4 regions of the Rhizobium sp. RAF36 genome follow, and region 4 is predicted to be linked to each of the others. Evidence: predicted binding sites of a transcription regulator. Region 4 holds the regulator's gene; each other region holds the start of a gene.
What was found. The regulator PhoB, encoded in region 4, activates phosphate uptake and scavenging genes when phosphate is short. The targets are predictions, from matches to a motif close to TGTCATNNANCTGTCAT.
Positions count from the first base shown of each region.

Region 1: AB4Z25_RS20705 (alkaline phosphatase) is a predicted target of PhoB. The motif match lies at 2,042-2,058, and genes of this name have one in related genera.
Region 2: AB4Z25_RS03345 (UDP-2,3-diacylglucosamine diphosphatase) is a predicted target of PhoB. The motif match lies at 2,529-2,545, and genes of this name have one in related genera.
Region 3: AB4Z25_RS05370 (DUF47 domain-containing protein) is a predicted target of PhoB. The motif match lies at 1,692-1,708, and genes of this name have one in related genera.

Region 1 is NZ_JBFREC010000006.1:97,135-101,797, forward strand. It holds gene AB4Z25_RS20690 (lytic murein transglycosylase) at 1-490, opposite strand, end outside; gene AB4Z25_RS20695 (aspartate-semialdehyde dehydrogenase) at 681-1,715, opposite strand; partial or broken gene AB4Z25_RS20700 (hypothetical protein) at 1,827-2,010, opposite strand; gene AB4Z25_RS20705 (alkaline phosphatase) at 2,128-3,882, shown strand; gene AB4Z25_RS20710 (hypothetical protein) at 3,961-4,413, shown strand; gene AB4Z25_RS20715 (ATP-binding cassette domain-containing protein) at 4,413-4,663, shown strand, end outside.
Region 2 is NZ_JBFREC010000001.1:669,688-674,350, forward strand. It holds gene AB4Z25_RS03340 (NADP-dependent malic enzyme) at 85-2,397, opposite strand; gene AB4Z25_RS03345 (UDP-2,3-diacylglucosamine diphosphatase) at 2,611-3,414, shown strand; gene AB4Z25_RS03350 (MFS transporter) at 3,565-4,663, shown strand, end outside.
Region 3 is NZ_JBFREC010000001.1:1,072,692-1,077,354, forward strand. It holds gene AB4Z25_RS05340 (hypothetical protein) at 8-232, shown strand; gene AB4Z25_RS05345 (hypothetical protein) at 302-445, shown strand; gene AB4Z25_RS05350 (hypothetical protein) at 467-700, opposite strand; tRNA gene AB4Z25_RS05355 (tRNA-Cys) at 860-933, shown strand; gene AB4Z25_RS05360 (hypothetical protein) at 1,128-1,361, shown strand; gene AB4Z25_RS05365 (hypothetical protein) at 1,420-1,587, shown strand; gene AB4Z25_RS05370 (DUF47 domain-containing protein) at 1,732-2,373, shown strand; gene AB4Z25_RS05375 (inorganic phosphate transporter) at 2,373-3,377, shown strand; gene AB4Z25_RS05380 (hypothetical protein) at 3,387-3,686, opposite strand; tRNA gene AB4Z25_RS05385 (tRNA-Asn) at 3,804-3,878, shown strand; gene AB4Z25_RS05390 (hypothetical protein) at 3,902-4,222, shown strand; gene AB4Z25_RS05395 (hypothetical protein) at 4,223-4,543, opposite strand.
Region 4 is NZ_JBFREC010000002.1:432,363-437,025, reverse strand. It holds gene AB4Z25_RS08065 (aspartate aminotransferase family protein) at 1-737, opposite strand, end outside; gene AB4Z25_RS08060 (GcrA family cell cycle regulator) at 1,164-1,700, shown strand; gene phoB (phosphate regulon transcriptional regulator PhoB) at 1,767-2,450, opposite strand; gene phoU (phosphate signaling complex protein PhoU) at 2,483-3,196, opposite strand; gene pstB (phosphate ABC transporter ATP-binding protein PstB) at 3,243-4,058, opposite strand; gene pstA (phosphate ABC transporter permease PstA) at 4,074-4,663, opposite strand, start outside.

The DNA of each region.
Region 1 (4,663 bases), on a different contig from region 4:
GGTCGGTGAAATAGTCCGAGCGGCGGCAGTCGTAGGCCAGCGTCGAAACGGCTGACAGCGTGTGCTGCGTGCCCATATAGCTGCCGAAGCCGGTTTCCATGCCCCAGATTGCGATCAGCGGGCCGGCCGGCACGCCGTAGCGGCGCTCGATCGAGGTGAAGAGAGCCTGGTTGGAGCGCTTCATGCCCTTACCGCGGGAAATGATCGCCGCGCCGCCACGCTTCTGCATGAAGGCGTCGAAGGACAGCTTGAAGCTCTTTTGGCCGCGGTCGGCGGCAATCGTCGGACGATTGTAGGCGACGTTGGCGAATGCGCGGCTCAGAACCGACTGGCTGACGCCCTGTGCTGCAGCTTCCTGCTTGAATTGCTGCACCCAGGCATCGAAGCCGGCGCCGTTATTGCCGCATTGCGCGGCGTTGGCCGCCACCGGAACTGCATGGAAAGCGCCCACCGCCGCGATGGCCGCCACCAAGAATTTTGTCATGCGCATGAGAAACCCCGATCTCGATCTGCAGTCGCTGGAATGCCGGGCAGAATGCCAGCCAAGGGTGATTTTGTCACGATCACCTTTTGGCGAGATTGGCCGCCTGCCGCACGATTGCCGCCTGGCTGGTTCAAAGAAAGCCCCGCAAGTCTGACGACATGCGAGGCTGATAGCAAGCTATGGTTAATATTCGGTATCAGGCGGCCTGCTTGCGCGGCTTGATGAGGCCACGATTGACGAGCAGCTCGGCAATCTGAATGGCGTTGAGAGCAGCGCCCTTGCGCAGGTTGTCGGAAACGACCCACATGTTGAGACCGTTTTCGACCGTCGCATCTTCGCGGATACGCGAGATGAAGGTCGCATCTTCACCGGCAGATTCGTAAGGCGTGATGTAGCCGCCGTTCTCATGCTTGTCGATGACGAGGCAGCCCGGTGCATCGCGCAGGATGTCGCGGGCCTGATCGGCGGTGATTTCGTTTTCGAATTCGATGTTGACCGATTCCGAATGGCCGATGAAGACGGGGACGCGAACCGCGGTGCAGGTCACCTTGATCTTCGGGTCAAGCATCTTCTTGGTTTCGGCCAGAACCTTCCACTCTTCCTTCGTATAGCCGTCTTCCATGAAGCTATCGATATGTGGAATGACGTTGAAGGCGATGCGCTTGGTGAACTTCTTGTTCTCGATCGGATCGGCAACAAAGACTGCGCGCGTCTGGTTAAAGAGCTCGTCCATGCCGTCTTTGCCCGCGCCGGAGACCGACTGGTAGGTCGAAACGACGACGCGCTTGATCTTGGCGAAATCATGCAGCGGCTTCAGCGCGACGACGAGCTGGGCGGTCGAGCAATTCGGATTGGCAATGATGTTGCGCTTGGTGAACTGGGTGATGGCGTCCGGGTTCACTTCCGGCACGATCAGCGGCACGTCCTGATCATAGCGCCAGGCAGAGGAGTTATCGATGACGACACAGCCCTGCTGGCCGATCTTCGGCGACCACTTCTTGGAGACTTCGCCGCCGGCAGACATCAGGCAGATGTCGGTGTCGGAGAAATCGTAGTTCTCGAGATTGAAGACCTTCAGCGTCCTGTCGCCGTAGGAGACTTCCGTGCCCTGCGAACGCGAGGAGGCAAGTGCTACGACTTCGTCAGCCGGAAAGCCACGCTCGGAGAGGATGTTGAGCATTTCCCGGCCGACATTTCCGGTTGCTCCCGCGACTGCTACTTTGAAACCCATTTTCAGCTCTCTTTCTCTTCTCTCCTCTTGTCCGGTGAGGGGGGAAAGCGCGAAATCATCGCGGCTTCCTGTCCCCAGCCGAGCCGGGGAGAGAGCGGCAGGCCAGAGACGTCAGACGGTTTTCGTCGTCGTTTTGGCCTTGGTTTTGGAAGAAACCGGAACGGCAATATCCACCCCGGCACTCAGTGCCCGGTCATTGCATGCAGCAATGGCGTGTTCGAAGCGAACCATGGATAATTCCTTTTCCGCCGTTGCTCATAAAACGTTTTCCACAGGAGTCAAGGTTTTTGCGCCTGCGGGCGGCGCCTGGTGCCGGTGCGGCAGATTGTCATACCTGTGTCATCCACATGTCATCCCCCAGGGCTATCTCCGGCCCGTTGTTCATTTACTGCAACGAAAACGGGGGTTTTCCATGCGTATGATTTTTGCCGCTCTGGCGGCCACGACGATTCTTGCCGGTGCCGCGCAGGCGACCACGGTTTATCCGCTTGATCGCGCAACGATTCTTGCCGGTTCGCCATTTGACTTCAAGGTTGAGCTCAGCAAGCAGGTAAAGCCCGAGGACGTGAAGGTTACGGTCAACGGTCAGGATTACAAGACGGTTCTCGGGGGCGAGGCTAAGTTTGTGGAACTGGAAAAGGGTAAGGACGACAAGGCACTCGGTTCCGCCGTCATCCTGCGTGGCCTGACGATCGCCGCACCCGGCGACTACAAGGTCGAAGTGTCGGCCGGCGACGAGAAGAAGTCGGTTACCTGGAATGTCTACGGCACCGGCGACGCGCCGAAGGCCAAGAACGTCATCTTCCTGATCGGCGACGGCCTGTCCGTTGCGCACCGCACCGCCGCCCGTATCATGTCTAAGGGCATGACCGAGGGTAAGGCGAACGGCCGCCTCAACATGGACGATGTGCCGCCGGCAGCTTTCATCGGCACATCGGCAACCAACGCTGTTGCCACCGACTCCGCCAATACCATGTCGGCCTACATGACGGGCCACAAGACAGCCGTCAACGCGATCGGCGTCTATGCAGACCGCACGCCCGACTCGCTCGACGACCCGCGCGTGGAGACGATTGCGGAAGCGATCCGCCGCCAGACCAAGAAGTCGATCGGCATTGTCGCGACCGCCGAAATCGAGGACGCCACACCGGCTGCGGTTGTCTCCCACACGCGCAATCGCAACGACAAGGCCGATATCGTCGGGATGCTTCTCGACGTGAAGCCGGAAGTCGTACTCGGCGGCGGTTCGGCCTATTTCCTCGGAAAGGACGTTCCGGGCTCCAAGCGCAAGGATGACAAGGACTACATCAAGCTCTTCCAGGACGCCGGCTACAAGCTTGCCATCGACAAGAACGAGCTTGCAGCCAACGCATCGGCTGAAGGCAACCTTCTCGGTCTCTTCCATACCGGCAACATGGACGTCACGCTCGATCGCGAATTTCTGAAAAAGGGCACCGTCGAGAAATTCCCGAACCAGCCGGGTCTCGTCGAGATGGCAACGGTCGCGCTCGATCGCCTGTCCAAGAACCCCGACGGTTTCTTCCTGATGGTCGAGGGTTCGTCGATCGACAAGATGTCCCATCCGCTCGATTGGGACCGCGCCGTCGTCGACACCATCGAATTCGACAAGGTCGTCGGCCTTGCCCGCGAATTCCAGAAGGCCCATCCCGATACGCTGATCGTCGTCACCGGCGACCACACCCATGGCGTTTCGATCATCGGTACTGTCGATGACGAAAAGCCGGGCACGGAGATGCGCGAAAAGGTAGGCACCTATGCCGAAGCGGGCTTCCCGAATTATACCGACGACAACGGCGACGGCTATCCCGACAAGATCGATGTCACGCGCCGCCTCTTCCTCAGTGCCAATAACGGCCCCGACCATTACGAGACGTTCCGCCCGAAGCTCGACGGTCCATTCGTTCCTGCCGTGCAGAACGAAAAGAAGGAATATGTCGCCAACGAACAGTACAAGGATGTTCCCGGCGCCGTCTTCGTTCAGGGCAACATTCCGAAGAGCGGCGACAGCGGCGTTCACGCCGTCGATGACGTCGTCCTGCAGTCGGATGGTCCGGGCTCCGAAGGCTTCCGCGGCTACATGGAGCAGAGCGACGTCTACAAGGTACTCGCCGACGCTTTTGCACTCGGTGTCAAACAGACCAACTGACGGAGCGCGGTGAACCGCCTCTTCCGCGTAATCTTCCCGGCCGCCGATCTGCGGCCGGGAACTTGCAAGGAGTTTGATATGCATAGGATCACACGCCGGAGCCTTTTCGGTATGATGATGGCATTGCCGGTGCTGACGTCTGCAAGATGTGTCGAAGCTGCCGACGCAACGCTCAGCTTCGATGAGCTCTATGGCAAATTCGGCGTTCTCGGCCTCGAATTTTCCGAGAAGGTGAAGGCGCTCGCCGGCAGGCAAATCAGCATGCGCGGCTTCATGGCGCCACCATTGAAGGCTGAAGCGCAGTTTTTCGTGCTGACGGAAATTCCGATGTCGCTCTGCCCATTCTGCTCGTCTGATGCCGACTGGCCCGACAATATCGCCGTCGTCTATCTCGACGAGAAGCAGACCTTCGTGCAGCCCAGCCAGACGATCGAAGTGCGCGGCATTCTCGAATACGGCTCGTGGACCGATCCCGAAACCGGCTTCGTCAGCCTGCTGCGCCTGCGCCAGGCCGAATATTCGGCGGTCTGATGCTGGCGCTCGAGATCAGCAATCTGTCGGTGACGTTCAGCGGACTCAACGCACCGGCGCTTGAGATTGGCACGCTGGCGCTGTCTGCCGGCAGCCGGGTTGCGGTGACCGGGGCTTCCGGCTCAGGCAAGAGCACCTTCGTCAACATCATTACCGGGTTGGAACGTGCGGCGCTCGGATCCGTCCGCTGGAACGGTGACGATATCTGCGCTTTGTCCGAGAGCCACCGCGACCGCTTCAGAGCGGGTAA
Region 2 (4,663 bases), on a different contig from region 4:
ATTTGCCGCATCCGTTCTGTCTAGCTGCCTTCCGTTAACAAGCTAACGAAGGAATTCTAACGCATTTTTCCGATCGACGGCAAATCACGCCGGCTGCTGGGCCTCGACGACGGCAAGCGCCGCCATATTGACCACACCGCGCGACGTCACCGACGGCGCCAGAATATGGGCCGGGAGCGCGGTGCCGAGCAGGATGGGGCCGACATGCAGGCCGTCGGTCATCGACTTGACGACGCCGAGCGTGATGTTGGCCGCATCGAGGTTCGGGAAGACCAGCAGGTTGGCTTCACCGTGCAGCGTGGTGGACGGCATGACGCGCTTGCGGATTTCGTCGGCGATTGCGCTCTCACCATGCATTTCGCCATCGACTTCGAGATCAGGGGCGGCATCACGGATCAGCTGCAGGGCACCGCGCATCTTCGTGGCGCTTTCGCTTTCGCGCGAGCCGAAGTTGGAATGCGAGACGAGGGCGGCGCGCGGCGTGATGCCGAAGCGCTTGATTTCCTCGGCAGCCAGAACGGCTGATTCAGCCACTTCCTCGGCGCTCGGATTGAACGTCACGTAGGTGTCGGTGAAGAAGGTGGCGCCACGCTGCGAGATCAGCAGGCTGAGCGCTGAAAAATCGCGGACATCCTTGCGCTTGCCGATGATCTGGCGAACGTCGCGCAGGTGCTTCTCGTAACGGCCTTCGAGGCCGCAGATCAGCGCGTCTGCTTCGCCGCGGCGCAGCGCCAGCGCCCCGATGACGGTGGTGTTGGTACGCACGATCGTGCGGGCCGCTTCCGGGATAACGCCCCGGCGGCCGACGAGCGACAGATAGAGATCGACATATTCGCGGAAGCGCGGATCGTCTTCCGGGTTGATGACGGCGAAGTCGGAAAGCGGGCGGATGCGCAGGCCATAGCGCTGCAGGCGGGTTTCGATGACCTGCGGACGGCCGATCAGGATCGGTTCGGCAATGCCTTCTTCGATGAGAACCTGAGCGGCGCGGAGCACGCGTTCGTCTTCACCTTCGGAGAAGATCACCCGCTTCTTTTCGGCAGCCTTGGCGGCCGTGAAGATCGGCTTCATGATGAAGCCGGAGCGGAAGACGAAGCGGTTCAGCTGGTCGAGATAGGCGTCGAAATCGGTGATCGGACGGCGTGCGACGCCGCTCTCGGCCGCTGCCTTGGCGACGGCAGGCGCGATGCGCAGGATCAGGCGCGGATCGAACGGCGAGGGGATCAGATAGTTCGGTCCGAAGATCGGCGTTTCACCGGAATAGGCGCGGGCGGCGACATCGGACGGCTCTTCGCGGGCGAGGCCGGCGATGGCGCGGACGGCTGCCATTTTCATCGCTTCGTTGATCTCCTCGGCGCCGCAATCCAGCGCGCCGCGGAAGATGAAGGGGAAGCAGAGAACGTTGTTGACCTGGTTCGGGAAGTCCGAGCGTCCGGTGCAGATCATCGCGTCCGGCCGGGCGGCACGGGCGAGTTCCGGCATGATCTCCGGCGTCGGGTTGGCGAGCGCCATGATCAGCGGCTTTTCGGCCATCTGCTCGAGCAGTTCCGGCTTCAGCACGCCGGCAGCAGAGAGGCCGAGGAACACATCGGCGCCGCCGATGTTTTCGGCGAGCGTGCGGGTATCGCTCTTCTGCGCGTAGACGGCTTTCCATTGGTCCATCAGCACGTTGCGGTCCTCGTAGACGAGGCCTTCGATGTCGTGGACCCAGATGTTCTCGCGCTTGGCGCCGAGTTCGACGAGCAGATTGAGACAGGCGAGCGCCGCAGCGCCGGCGCCAGACGTGACGATCTTGACGTTGCTGATCGACTTGCCGGCCAGTTCCAGGCCGTTGAGGATGGCGGCGGCGACGATGATCGCGGTGCCGTGCTGGTCATCATGGAAGACGGGAATGCGCATCTTTGCGCGCAGCTGCTGTTCGATCTCGAAGCATTCCGGCGCCTTGATGTCTTCGAGGTTGATGCCGCCGAAGGTTGGCTCAAGCGAGGCGACTGTCGAGACCATTTGCTCGACGGTCGAGGCATCGACCTCGATATCGAAGACGTCGATATTGGCGAATTTCTTGAAGAGAACGGCCTTGCCTTCCATCACCGGCTTGGAGGCGAGAGGGCCGATATTGCCGAGGCCGAGAACGGCGGTTCCGTTGGAGATGACGGCGACCAGATTGGCGCGCGAGGTGTAGTCGGCGGCCGTCTCCGGATCGTCGCGGATCGCGAGACACGGCGCGGCGACGCCAGGCGAATAGGCGAGCGCCAGATCGCGCTGGTTGCCGAGCGGCTTGGTCGCCTGAATTTCGAGTTTGCCGGGGCGGGGATAGCGGTGGAAGAACAGCGCCTGTTCGTCAAGAGTTCCACCTGTCAGGTTCTTCTCCGTCTTGGATTTGTCCTGATTATCCATTGCCTTCTCCAATACCGCAGTCATGTCGTTTGAAGCCTTCTCCATACAACAATCGGTGCGGCGGGACAGCGGGAATTTGAGGTTGAAAGCGGAAAACTCTTATGCCCGGAGGATGCGTCAAACAACCGCGCTGTCATCTTCCTGAAACACGAGTCTGATTTTGGAAGGCCAGATGAACGATGGGGCACGGGCAGGATGCCTGTGATGGATTACATGGATACGCGACACTTCCGTACGCTCTTCATTTCCGATGTGCATCTCGGTTCCAAGGCTGCCAAGGCCGACTTCCTGATCGACTTTCTGCGCCACCACGAGGCAGACACGATCGTCCTCGTGGGCGATATCGTCGATGGCTGGCGCTTGAAGCGCAGCTGGTACTGGCCGCAGGTCTGCAACGACGTCATCCAGAAACTGCTGCGCCAGGCGCGCAAGGGTACGCGCGTTGTCTACATTCCCGGCAATCACGACGAATTCCTCCGCGACTTCCCGGGCATGCATTTCGGCGGCATCGAAGTGGCCGAGCGGATGATGCACGAGGGCGCCGACGGGAAGAAGTATCTGGTGCTGCATGGCGACGAATTCGACGTCGTCGTCCGCAATGCCCGCCTGCTCGCCTATCTCGGCGACTGGGCCTATGACATGGCGATCCGCATCAATATCGTTCTGGCCGCCATCCGTCGCCGCATGGGCATGCCCTACTGGTCGTTCTCGGCCTGGGCCAAGCTGCAGGTCAAGCATGCAGTCAACTTCATCGGCGAGTTCCAGCGCGTCGTCGCCGACGAGGCCCGCAAGTGTGGCGCCGACGGCGTCATCTGCGGCCATATCCACCATGCCGTCATCGAGGAGATGGACGGTGTGCGTTACATCAATACCGGCGACTGGGTCGAGAGCTGCACGGCGATTGCCGAGCATGAGGACGGCACTTTCGAACTTATCACCTGGAATGCGATCGCCAGCAGCGAGCCGGTGACTTTGAAGCTGACGCACCAGCCCGAGCGCGCGCCGCAGGCCGCCTGATTTTCAACCCGCCATATTGCAAGACATTTAGCCGTTGCCTCCGGGCAACGGCCCTATCTATTTTTTAAAACGTTTCAAATGGGCTATTTCTCGCCATAGTCGCCCCTAGGTTGATGTGTTAGGCAGCGCACAGTTTCCTGCAGGTCCACCATGATTCCCGCCCAGAATGCCTCTGTCGATGAGGGGGCTCCGCCGCGTTTCCGGCTGCTCAGCGCCCTGTCTTACTGCGCCCCGCTGATCGTCAACGGTGTCGCGCTTCCATTCTTCCCTGTCTGGCTTGCTGTTCACAAATTCACCGATCACGAGATCGGCGTCATCCTTGCCGTGCCGATGGTCGTACGCGTCCTCGTGGCACCTGTCGTAGCGATGTATGCCGACCGGATGAAGGAGCGCGCCGATGTGCTCCTATGGTCTGGCGGGCTGTCGCTGCTGACGGCGATCGCGCTTTACTGGACGACGAGCTTCTGGCCGGTGTTGATCGTCTACAGCGTCCAGGGCGCCACCTTTGCGCCCTACGTGCCGATCGTCGAATCGATCGTCATTTCAGGCGTCCGGCGCTGGGGGCTGGATTACGGTTCGATGCGCGTTTGGGGATCGATCGCTTTCATCGTCTCGACGATGATCGGCGGCGAGATGATCGGCCTGTGGGGCGGCGATATGGTGCTGCCGGTCATGATCTTCGGCTTTGCGATGACCATGGCGATGGCGATCTACTGTCCGCGTATCGGCCCGACGCGGCGGCGCAATACGCCTGTCGATCTGCAGCAGGCAACAGGCAGCTCGCTGCGTCAGCCGCATCTGCTGGTGCTGCTCTGGGGCGTGGCGATCCAGCAGTCCAGCCACGCGCTGCTCTATGCCTTCGCATCGATCTATTGGCATCAGCTCGGCTTCACCGGCACGCAGGTCGGTATTCTCTGGAGCGCCGGCGTGGCCTCCGAGGTTCTGGTGTTCTTCGTCTCGAAGCATCTCAGCCGCCGCTTCAATGCCTGGACGCTGATCCGCTTCGGCTGCGCCATGTGCATCTGCCGCTGGATCCTGTTCCCGATGCACTGGGACTTTGCCGGATTCTTCTTCCTGCAATGTTTCCATTCCTGCACCTATGCCTTCGTGCATACGGGGGTGCAGCGGCGGATCGTGGCTTCGGTACAGGCGACGCAGGAATCCTCGGCGCAGGGCGCCTATTTCTTCTACAACGGCATGTTCCTGGGCCTGATGACGCTCGCTTCAGGCTATCTGTATGCTTGGCTCG
Region 3 (4,663 bases), on a different contig from region 4:
GGTTCGAATGCGAAGCACGGGTTTTACGATTTTCATTCTGCTGCTGATCGCCGCCGCAAGCGTCATTCTTGCGGGCGTGTTGTCCATGCGGCTATCCTTGGCGGGAACGCTCGGAGATTGCTTCACTGGCGCATGCGGCTACACGACCGTGTTCATCGCCTGGCCGGGCTTGACGCTTAGCTTTTTTGCCATCGGCGCCTATCTTTACCTGAAATCCGCACCAAGACCCTGAACAGCGTTTCAGGAACCTGTCAGCTTCGCTTGCGATAAAGGCCGCAATCGAAGCGAACGCGGAATAGGCATGAACAGATCCCTGATACTCGGCGCCTGCTTTATCGGCGGTTTCGTCGCAATCATTCTCTGCATTCCACTGATCGGCTCTGCCGCACCCAGCGTCACCACAGGTGGCGTCTCGCCGATTGCCGCGCTTCAAAGATCGAATTGAGGCGTTGGATAGCCGCGCGGATCAGCGCATTGTCTTCAAAAGCGCCGCCAATGCCGCGGCATCCGCTCTCGCCACCCGCTCCTGCATATGCCCTTCGGCAAGATAGCCGACGGCATCCAGCGCTTCCTGCTCACTCCATCCGGCGGCAACCGCCGCCTCGATCAAATCGCGGAACGCGAACTGAAGCGCGTCCTGGCACCGAATGTGGCGGTCGGGATCGTCCTTGGTGACAAAGGGTTTTGAGATGTTTCTCATATATGGATAATGAGCGGATTCGCCGAATGATCAAGGGCGCCGGATGCCGATTGCCGGTGGACGAGTTGTTGCCGGTCAAGATTTTTCGAAAAACACCTCTTGCGGTTTCCTTTGGATCATTCTAAATCCGCGCCACCACTGAACAAGTCGTTCACGGATGGCCTCGTGGCGGAGTGGTGACGCAGAGGACTGCAAATCCTTGTACCCCGGTTCAATTCCGGGCGAGGCCTCCAAATTCAACAATCCAAGCTTGTATTGCCGGAATACATCCCCGCCCCTGCGGCCGGTGATGTATTATCCATTTTTGGGATAATGCTGTTTAAGCTAAAGCTTATCTGTGAATATAATCAGACTCTACTTCTGATAATATAGACATGATCAAAATCCCATGTGACGTTGCATCCTGCGTATAGAAGCGGGATGACACATGGCGAAAACGAGATACATTTTCGATCATAAGTCTGAGAAAGCGGTCCTGTTTCAAGCAGGCAAGTTTTTGTTCCCAATCGGCGGCAGCAAGGCCGAGCACTGGATCGACGGAGACTATGTTTTCTCCCTGACGACGCAAAAGATTACCTACTGGATTCTCGGCCAGGACTTGTATGGCCATATCGGCAACGGTGAACTGACCCGTGAACCGCTGTTCTACTTCGGTGAATGAGCAGACTTGACTATTCGCTTGAATGAGAACAAAATAGGAACATAAGACGGAGGTTCCTATGACCCATGCCGAACAGGTAATTGCGAATGCGCTTGCGACCGTGGCTGCCAGCCGCGCTGAGCGGGAAAAGGACGAGGAGCGCAGACGGCGCGTGTTCGGCAAGATCGATATCGGCCTGCCCCTGCCTCAGATCAAGAACCGGCAGCTGACACTCGACCTTCATTAAGAGAATCGTATTCCCGGGGCTGTGTGAAACCTGCCTCAAACGCGTGGAAAAGCCTGCTGGCGCGGTATGTTCGGCCCGGCTTTTATTGCAACAGGACCCCATTTGTGACAGTTGCGTGACAACTCAAGCACTCACGGGGTCGCCATGTTAAGCTGGTTTCGCAAACTTCTTCCGCGCGAAGACCGATTCTTCGATCTTTTTGCTCAGCACTCGCGCACCGTCGTCGGCGCGGCGGAATCGCTGAACGAATTGTTGGCCGGAAACGATACCGAGCGGCATTGCAACCGCATCGTCACGCTGGAAAACGAGGCCGACGATATTACCCGCGAAGTTTTGCTGGCCGTCCGCCGCAGCTTCATCACGCCATTCGACCGCGGCGACATCAAGGATCTGATCCAGTCGCTCGATGACGCGATCGACATGATGCACAAGACGGTCAAGACCATCCGCCTGTTCGAACAGAAGAGCTTCGATCCAGGTATGCAGGAGATGGGCAAGGAAATCGTCAAGGCGGCCCATCTGATTGCCGAGGCCATTCCGCTTCTCGACCGCATGGGCGCCAATGCGCAGCGGCTGACGTCGATCGCCGAGGAAGTGACCCGGGTCGAAGGTAAGTCGGACGAGCTTTACGATCTCGGTCTGAAAGACCTGTTCCGCCGTCACGGCGCCTCCAACCCGATGGCGTATATCATCGGCAGTGAGATCTATGCCGAGCTCGAAAAGGTCGTCGACCGGTTCGAGGACGTCGCCAACGAAATCAGCGGCATCGTGATCGAGAACGTCTGATGGATGCCACCCTCGCCTTTCCGCTGCTGATCGGACTGATCGCGGTCGCGCTGTTCTTCGACTTCCTGAACGGACTGCACGACGCGGCGAATTCGATCGCGACGATCGTCTCGACGCGTGTGTTGAAGCCCCAATATGCCGTGATGTGGGCGGCGTTCTTCAATTTCATCGCCTTCCTGTTCTTCGGCCTGCATGTGGCGGAAACGCTGGGCACCGGTATCATCAATCCCGAGATCGTCAGCCCGCTGGTGATTTTTGCGGCCTTGATGGGCGCGATCATCTGGAACATCGTCACCTGGGTCTTCGGCATACCGTCGAGCTCATCGCATGCGCTGGTCGGCGGTCTCGTCGGCGCCGGTCTCGCCAAGGTCGGCTTCAGCTCGATCGTCTGGGGCGGCCTGCTGAAGACGGCGGGGGCCATCGTGCTGTCGCCGATGATCGGCTTTCTGCTGGCGCTGTTTCTGGTGCTCGCCGTCTCGTGGATCTTCGTGCGGCAGACGCCGTTTGCCGTCGACAGCACCTTCCGCATCCTGCAGTTCGTCTCCGCCTCGCTCTATTCGCTTGGCCATGGCGGCAATGATGCGCAGAAGACCATGGGCATCATCGCCGTGCTTCTCTATTCGCAGGGCTATCTCGGCGGCAGCTTCCACGTTCCGCTCTGGGTGGTGCTTTCCTGCCAGACGGCGATGGCGCTCGGTACGCTCTTCGGCGGCTGGCGAATCGTCCACACGATGGGATCAAAGATCACCAAGCTCAATCCGATGCAGGGTTTCTGCGCCGAGACCGGCGGAGCGCTGACGCTGTTCGGCGCGACATGGCTCGGCATTCCGGTTTCGACGACGCATACGATCACCGGCGCCATCATCGGCGTCGGCGCGGCAAAGCGCGTCTCAGCGGTGCGGTGGGGGCTTGCCGGCAATATCGTCATCGCCTGGGTGGTAACGCTGCCGGCGGCGGCATTGATCTCGGCGCTGTTCTACTGGGCCGCGGGCTTCTTCGCCTGATTCCAGACTTTAGCTACCGGCGGGCCTGCCCCGCCGGTGCCACCAGACCGACAGCCTGCGGCGCCAGCGGCGCGCCAAAGGCAGATCGTGCGACAGTACGATGAAGCCCAGCGGCAGCATCCAGAAGCCGAGGATGGGCAGAAACCCCAGGAAGCCACAGACAATCAGCAGCAGTCCGATGCCGATCCGCGCCATGCGCGAGCGCGGCAGCGGGATGCGCCAAGAGCCAAGAACGAGCTCGCCGGTCGCATGATCGATGCCAAAGCGCTTGGCGCGCGAATTTCCAGTGTTGTTTTTCCCGTCAGTCATCCACAGGAGATGGGGATAAGTGCAGCAATTGCAAGCAGATGTCATTTTTTTGAAAAAACCGCTTGGCAAATCGAACAAGCATTTGTATTAGCCCACTCACACCGCGGCAAGCGGTGATCCCTGGTAGCTCAGCGGTAGAGCATTCGACTGTTAATCGACAGGTCGCCGGTTCGAATCCGGCCCGGGGAGCCAGATTCATCAGCCTAGCTGATAGATTGAATGAGCCGGTTCGTCAGCGAACCGGCTCTTCTTTTTTCTGCGCTACAATGCGTGGAACAATCTCCGCCCTCGCCGCTTACCATCTGATGGCAGAGGATTTTTCAGAACGGTGCGAGCAGGCCCTTCAGCGGTTCATGGCGGAGTTCGGCATAACCGAGCGCGACAAAGCGATGCGCCATATCGTGCAGGATTGGCTGATCAGCCACGGCTATGCGGAAACGCTTGAAGGCAACGCTCAACGCCCCGAAGGCGATAGCGGACGCGATCCGGAATTCGTGCAATATCCAAGCTATTACAAGGATGGCGGCACGCTCTGATCAGAGCGACGACGATGTCGTGTTGATCAGATCGCAATCGATGCGCAGGCCGATCTCGCTGACGCAGAAGCGCCCGCTGTCTTCGCCATCACCCGACGCGAAATTCAGCGGCGGCGGCACGCGGACCGGTTCAGCCGTCCAAAGGACCGGCCGCGACAGGTCAAGACGCTGGCTCTCGGCAGATTCGCTCTTCAGGATAGCAGTGGCCGCCATCATGCCGCCGATCGTCAGGGCAACCGACAGGGCGGCCTTGAACGACATATCCGCTGCTTCGATAAAGGAAATGACCACCTGAACCCCACGCGCCGCATCATGCGACATGGCGCTTCCTAATCACGCGAAAGAAGCCGTGGCCAGCGGCTTCGCCTGTTAAGGTTTACGCGTAACCACGCCGGCTTTTGCGGACTGAAACTTCAACGGGAAATTTCGGAACAATAGCTC
Region 4 (4,663 bases):
CCCTTGGCGACAGCCATGATATCAGGGGTCACGCCGGACCACTCACAGGCAAAGAACTTACCGGTACGGCCGACGCCGGTCTGGACCTCGTCGAGAATGAGCAGCAGGCCCTTCTCGTCGCAGAGCGCGCGCAGCGCCTTCATGAACTCGGTGGTCACCGGGCGAATGCCACCCTCGCCCTGAACCGGCTCGATAAGAATGCCTGCGGTCGCATCAGTGATTGCGGCGCGGACGGCGTCGATATCACCGAAGGGCACCTGGTCGAAACCCGGCGCCTTGGGGCCGAAGCCTTCCAGATACTTCTCCTGCCCGCCGGCAGCGATCGTTGCCAGCGTCCGGCCGTGGAAGGCGCCTTCGAACGTGATGATATGGAAGCGCTCGGGATGGCCCTTCGAATACTGGTAGCGGCGTGCGGTCTTGATCGCGCATTCCAGGGCTTCCGCGCCGGAATTGGTGAAGAACACCTTGTCGGCGAAAGTCGCCTCCGTCAGCCGCCTGGCGAGCTTTTCCTGCCCGGGGATTTCATAGATGTTGGACAGGTGCCAGACCTTGTCGGCCTGTGCCTTCAGGGTATCCACGACATGCGGATTGCTGTGGCCGACCGAGGTCACCGCGACGCCGGCACCGAAATCCAGATATCGCTCGCCAGTTTCGGTAATCAGCCACACGCCCTCACCTCGCTCGAACCGCAATGGGGCACGAGAATAGGTATCATATAGCGGCGCGGCTTCAGCCATGGCGCGGTCTCCTGTCAGCGTTACGGGCAACCGGACTCCGGCTAAAAAACCAGGTCCGAAAAATTAAAAATGCCGCCTTTCGGCGGCGACTGGCACTATTTACTTTTCGCACTGCAATGTCAACAAAACTGCGGCTTTCGTGGCTTCTGAGAGACGCTCAAGCAATGTCGCGTTTTATCAACAGCTAATGTTGCAGAAATGACTCTCAGGGGAAGCAAGTTGGGGAAAACCCCGAATTCGATTCATCCGGATTCCTGCGACTCTTGTCACGGAGTCAGCCTCACACTAGGTTAAAACTCAATTACTAGACTGCATGCGGCGGAACTAGTCACCAAAATTAGTCAAGCGTTTCTTGTGCCGGATTCGTTCGGGGCAAACAGTGAGGGATTCTGCCTTCGCAACGCTTAAACGGCGGAGACACAGGGCATGAACTGGACAGACGAGCGGGTCGAGAAACTCAAGAAACTGTGGTCCGAAGGGCTGAGCGCGAGCCAGATCGCTGCCCAGCTTGGCGGCGTCAGCCGTAACGCCGTTATCGGCAAGGTTCACCGTCTGGCGCTGCCGGGCCGTGCGAAGGCCGGCGGCAACGCCACGGCTGCCCGCGCTCCCAAGCGTACGGCGGCAGCACCCCGCGCCCCAACCTACGCATCGCGTCTGGCGACGACCCGTACGGTCACCCGCCAGCAGGGCGCGACGATGCTGAAGGAAGAGATCGAAATCGACGTCATGGAGGAGATGGAATACCGTCCCGCCAAGAATGTGATCGTCCCGATCTCCCGCCGCCTCGGCCTGACGGAACTCACCGAGCGCACCTGCAAGTGGCCGGTCGGCGATCCCTTGAAGGACGATTTTCACTTCTGCGGCTGCGAAAGCCCGGATTCTTCGCCTTACTGCACCTACCACCAGCGCCTGGCCTACCAACCGGTCAACGAGCGCCGTAGGGCAGCAGCCCGGGCAAACTGAGCCGGGTAAGCACAAACGAAAAACGGGCCTTACGGCCCGTTTTTTTGTGTCTCAATTCCGAAAGCTTCAAGCTTCCATCGAATATCCAGCGCCGCGAACGGTGCGGATGACATCCTGCATATTGGAGAAGTTCAGCGCCTTGCGCAGACGGCCGACATGGACGTCGACAGTGCGCTCGTCGACATAGATGTCGTGACCCCAGACGCCATCCAGAAGCTGCGAGCGCGAGAAGACGCGGCCGGGAGAGGCCATCAGGAATTCCAGCAGGCGAAACTCGGTCGGTCCGAGACGGACTTCGCGGGTCTTGCGATGAACGCGGTGCGTCTCTCGGTCGAGTTCGATATCGCCGCATTTCAGCACGGTCGAGAGAACTTCAGGCTTTGCGCGGCGCAGCATCGCCTTGACGCGAGCGACGAGCTCGGGCGTCGAGAACGGCTTGACGACATAGTCGTCGGCACCGGTCGAGAGGCCACGAACGCGTTCGCTTTCCTCGCCGCGCGCCGTCAGCATGATGATCGGCAGGCGCTCGGTCTCCGGGCGCATGCGCAGCCGACGGCAAAGCTCGATGCCTGATACGCCAGGCAGCATCCAATCAAGGATAAGAAGGTCCGGCGTCCGCTCCTGAAGGCGGATTTCCGCCTCATCGCCGCGCAGGATGGTGTCGACCTCGAAACCTTCGGCTTCGAGATTGTAACGAAGAAGCACGCTCAGTGCTTCTTCGTCTTCAACGACTGCAACTCTCGGGATCATTCTGTTCTGTCTCCTGAGGCCCGGTCCGGATATTATTCCGTGACCGCGCCGACGGTGTTGGCGGTGTCGTCCTTCGGACGCTCGCCCTCCGGCTGGGCGCCGGTCGCCATGTAGTAGATGGTTTCTGCGATGTTGGTGGCGTGGTCGCCGATGCGTTCGATGTTCTTGGCACAGAACAAGAGATGCGTGCAGCTGGTGATGTTGCGCGGATCTTCCATCATGTAGGTCAGGAGCTCGCGGAACAGCGAGGTGTACATCGCGTCGATTTCCTCGTCGCGCTCACGGATCGACTTCGCCTTGTCGGCAGCGCGCGTCGTGTAGACGTCGAGCACTTCCTTGAGCTGGACGAGCGCCAGTTCGGAGAGATGCTCCAGGCCGCGGCCGAGCTTGCGCGGAACGCCGGTGCTCTGCACGGCGATAACGCGCTTGGCGGTGTTCTTGCCAAGATCGCCGACGCGCTCGAGGTCGGCGGCGATGCGGATCGACCCCATGATCTCGCGCAGGTCCGACGCCATCGGCTGGCGGCGGGCGATGGTGACGATCGCCTTGTCGTTGATCTCGCGCTCGGCGTGATCAAGGATCACGTCGTCGGAGATGACCTTCTGCGCCAGGGCGCCATCGCCGTTGACCAGCGCGCGCACAGCGTCGGAGACCATCTGTTCCGCCAGACCGCCCATTTCGGAGATGCGGCGGGTCAGGAACTTCAGATCTTCGTCATATGCAGAAAAGATATGTGTCGATGCCATGGGAAATGTCCTTGAGTGTCTCTATCGGAAGTCGTGACGCCAAAGATCAGCCGAAGCGGCCCATGATGTAGTCCTGGGTGCGCGGATCGTCCGGATTGGTGAACATCTTGTCGGTATCGTTCTCCTCGACGAGGTTGCCGAGGTGGAACATGGCGGTGCGCTGAGAGACGCGGGCCGCCTGCTGCATGGAGTGCGTCACGATGACGATCGTGTAGCTTTCGCGCAGCTCGTGGATCAACTCCTCGACCTTTGCTGTAGCGATCGGGTCGAGCGCAGAGCAGGGTTCGTCCATGAGGATGACCTCAGGCGAGACCGCGACGGCACGGGCGATGCAGAGACGCTGCTGCTGACCGCCGGAGAGGCCGGTGCCGGATTCATGCACACGGTCCTTGACCTCGTTCCAGAGGCCGGCACGCTGCAGGCTGGTCTCGACGATCTGGTCCATGTCGGCTTTCGACTTGGCGAGACCGTGGATGCGCGGGCCGTAGGCGACGTTTTCATAGATCGTCTTCGGGAACGGGTTCGGCTTCTGGAACACCATGCCGACGCGGGCGCGAAGTTCGACGACGTCGATATCCGGATCGTAGATATCATCGCCATCGAGCGTGATCTTGCCGGTGACGCGGCAATTATCGATCGTGTCGTTCATACGGTTCAGGCTGCGCAGGAAGGTGGACTTGCCGCAGCCGGACGGACCGATGAGCGCAGTCACAGTGTTTTCGCGGATGTTCAGCTTGACGTCGAAAAGAGCACGTTTCTCGCCATAATAGACCGAAACGTCCTGGCCGATCATCTTGTAAGGGATGCTGTTCATCTTCTGGTCCAGAGCCTTCTCAACTGCTGCTTCTGTCAACATGTTCATGGGTTTCTACTCCGTTTACCAGCGGCGCTCAAAGCGACGGCGCAAGAGGATGGCTCCGATGTTCATGACGATCAGGAACAGGAGCAGGACGATGATGGCACCCGAGGTACGCTCCACGAAGGCGCGTTCGGCTTCGTTGGCCCACATGTAAACCTGGACCGGAAGTGCCGTGGACGGATCGAGCGGCGTGGTCGGCGCATTGGCGACGAAGGCGACCATGCCGATCAGCAGCAGAGGCGCGGTTTCGCCGAGAGCATGCGCCAGGCCGATGATGGTGCCGGTCAGGATGCCCGGCATGGCAAGCGGCAGCACGTGGTGGAACACCATCTGCATCTTCGATGCGCCGAGACCGAGAGCGGCCGAGCGGATCGACGGCGGTACGGCACGCAACGCAGCGCGGGTAGCGATGATGATGGTCGGCAGGGTCATCAACGTCAACACCAGGCCACCGACCAGCGAAGCAGAACGCGGCAGGCCCATGAAGTTGATGAAGACGGAGAGGCCGAGCAGACCATAGACGATCGACGGAACAGCAGCGAGGTTGTTGATATTGACCTCGATGAGATCGGTCAGCTTGTTCTTCGGCGCAAACTCCTCGAGATAGA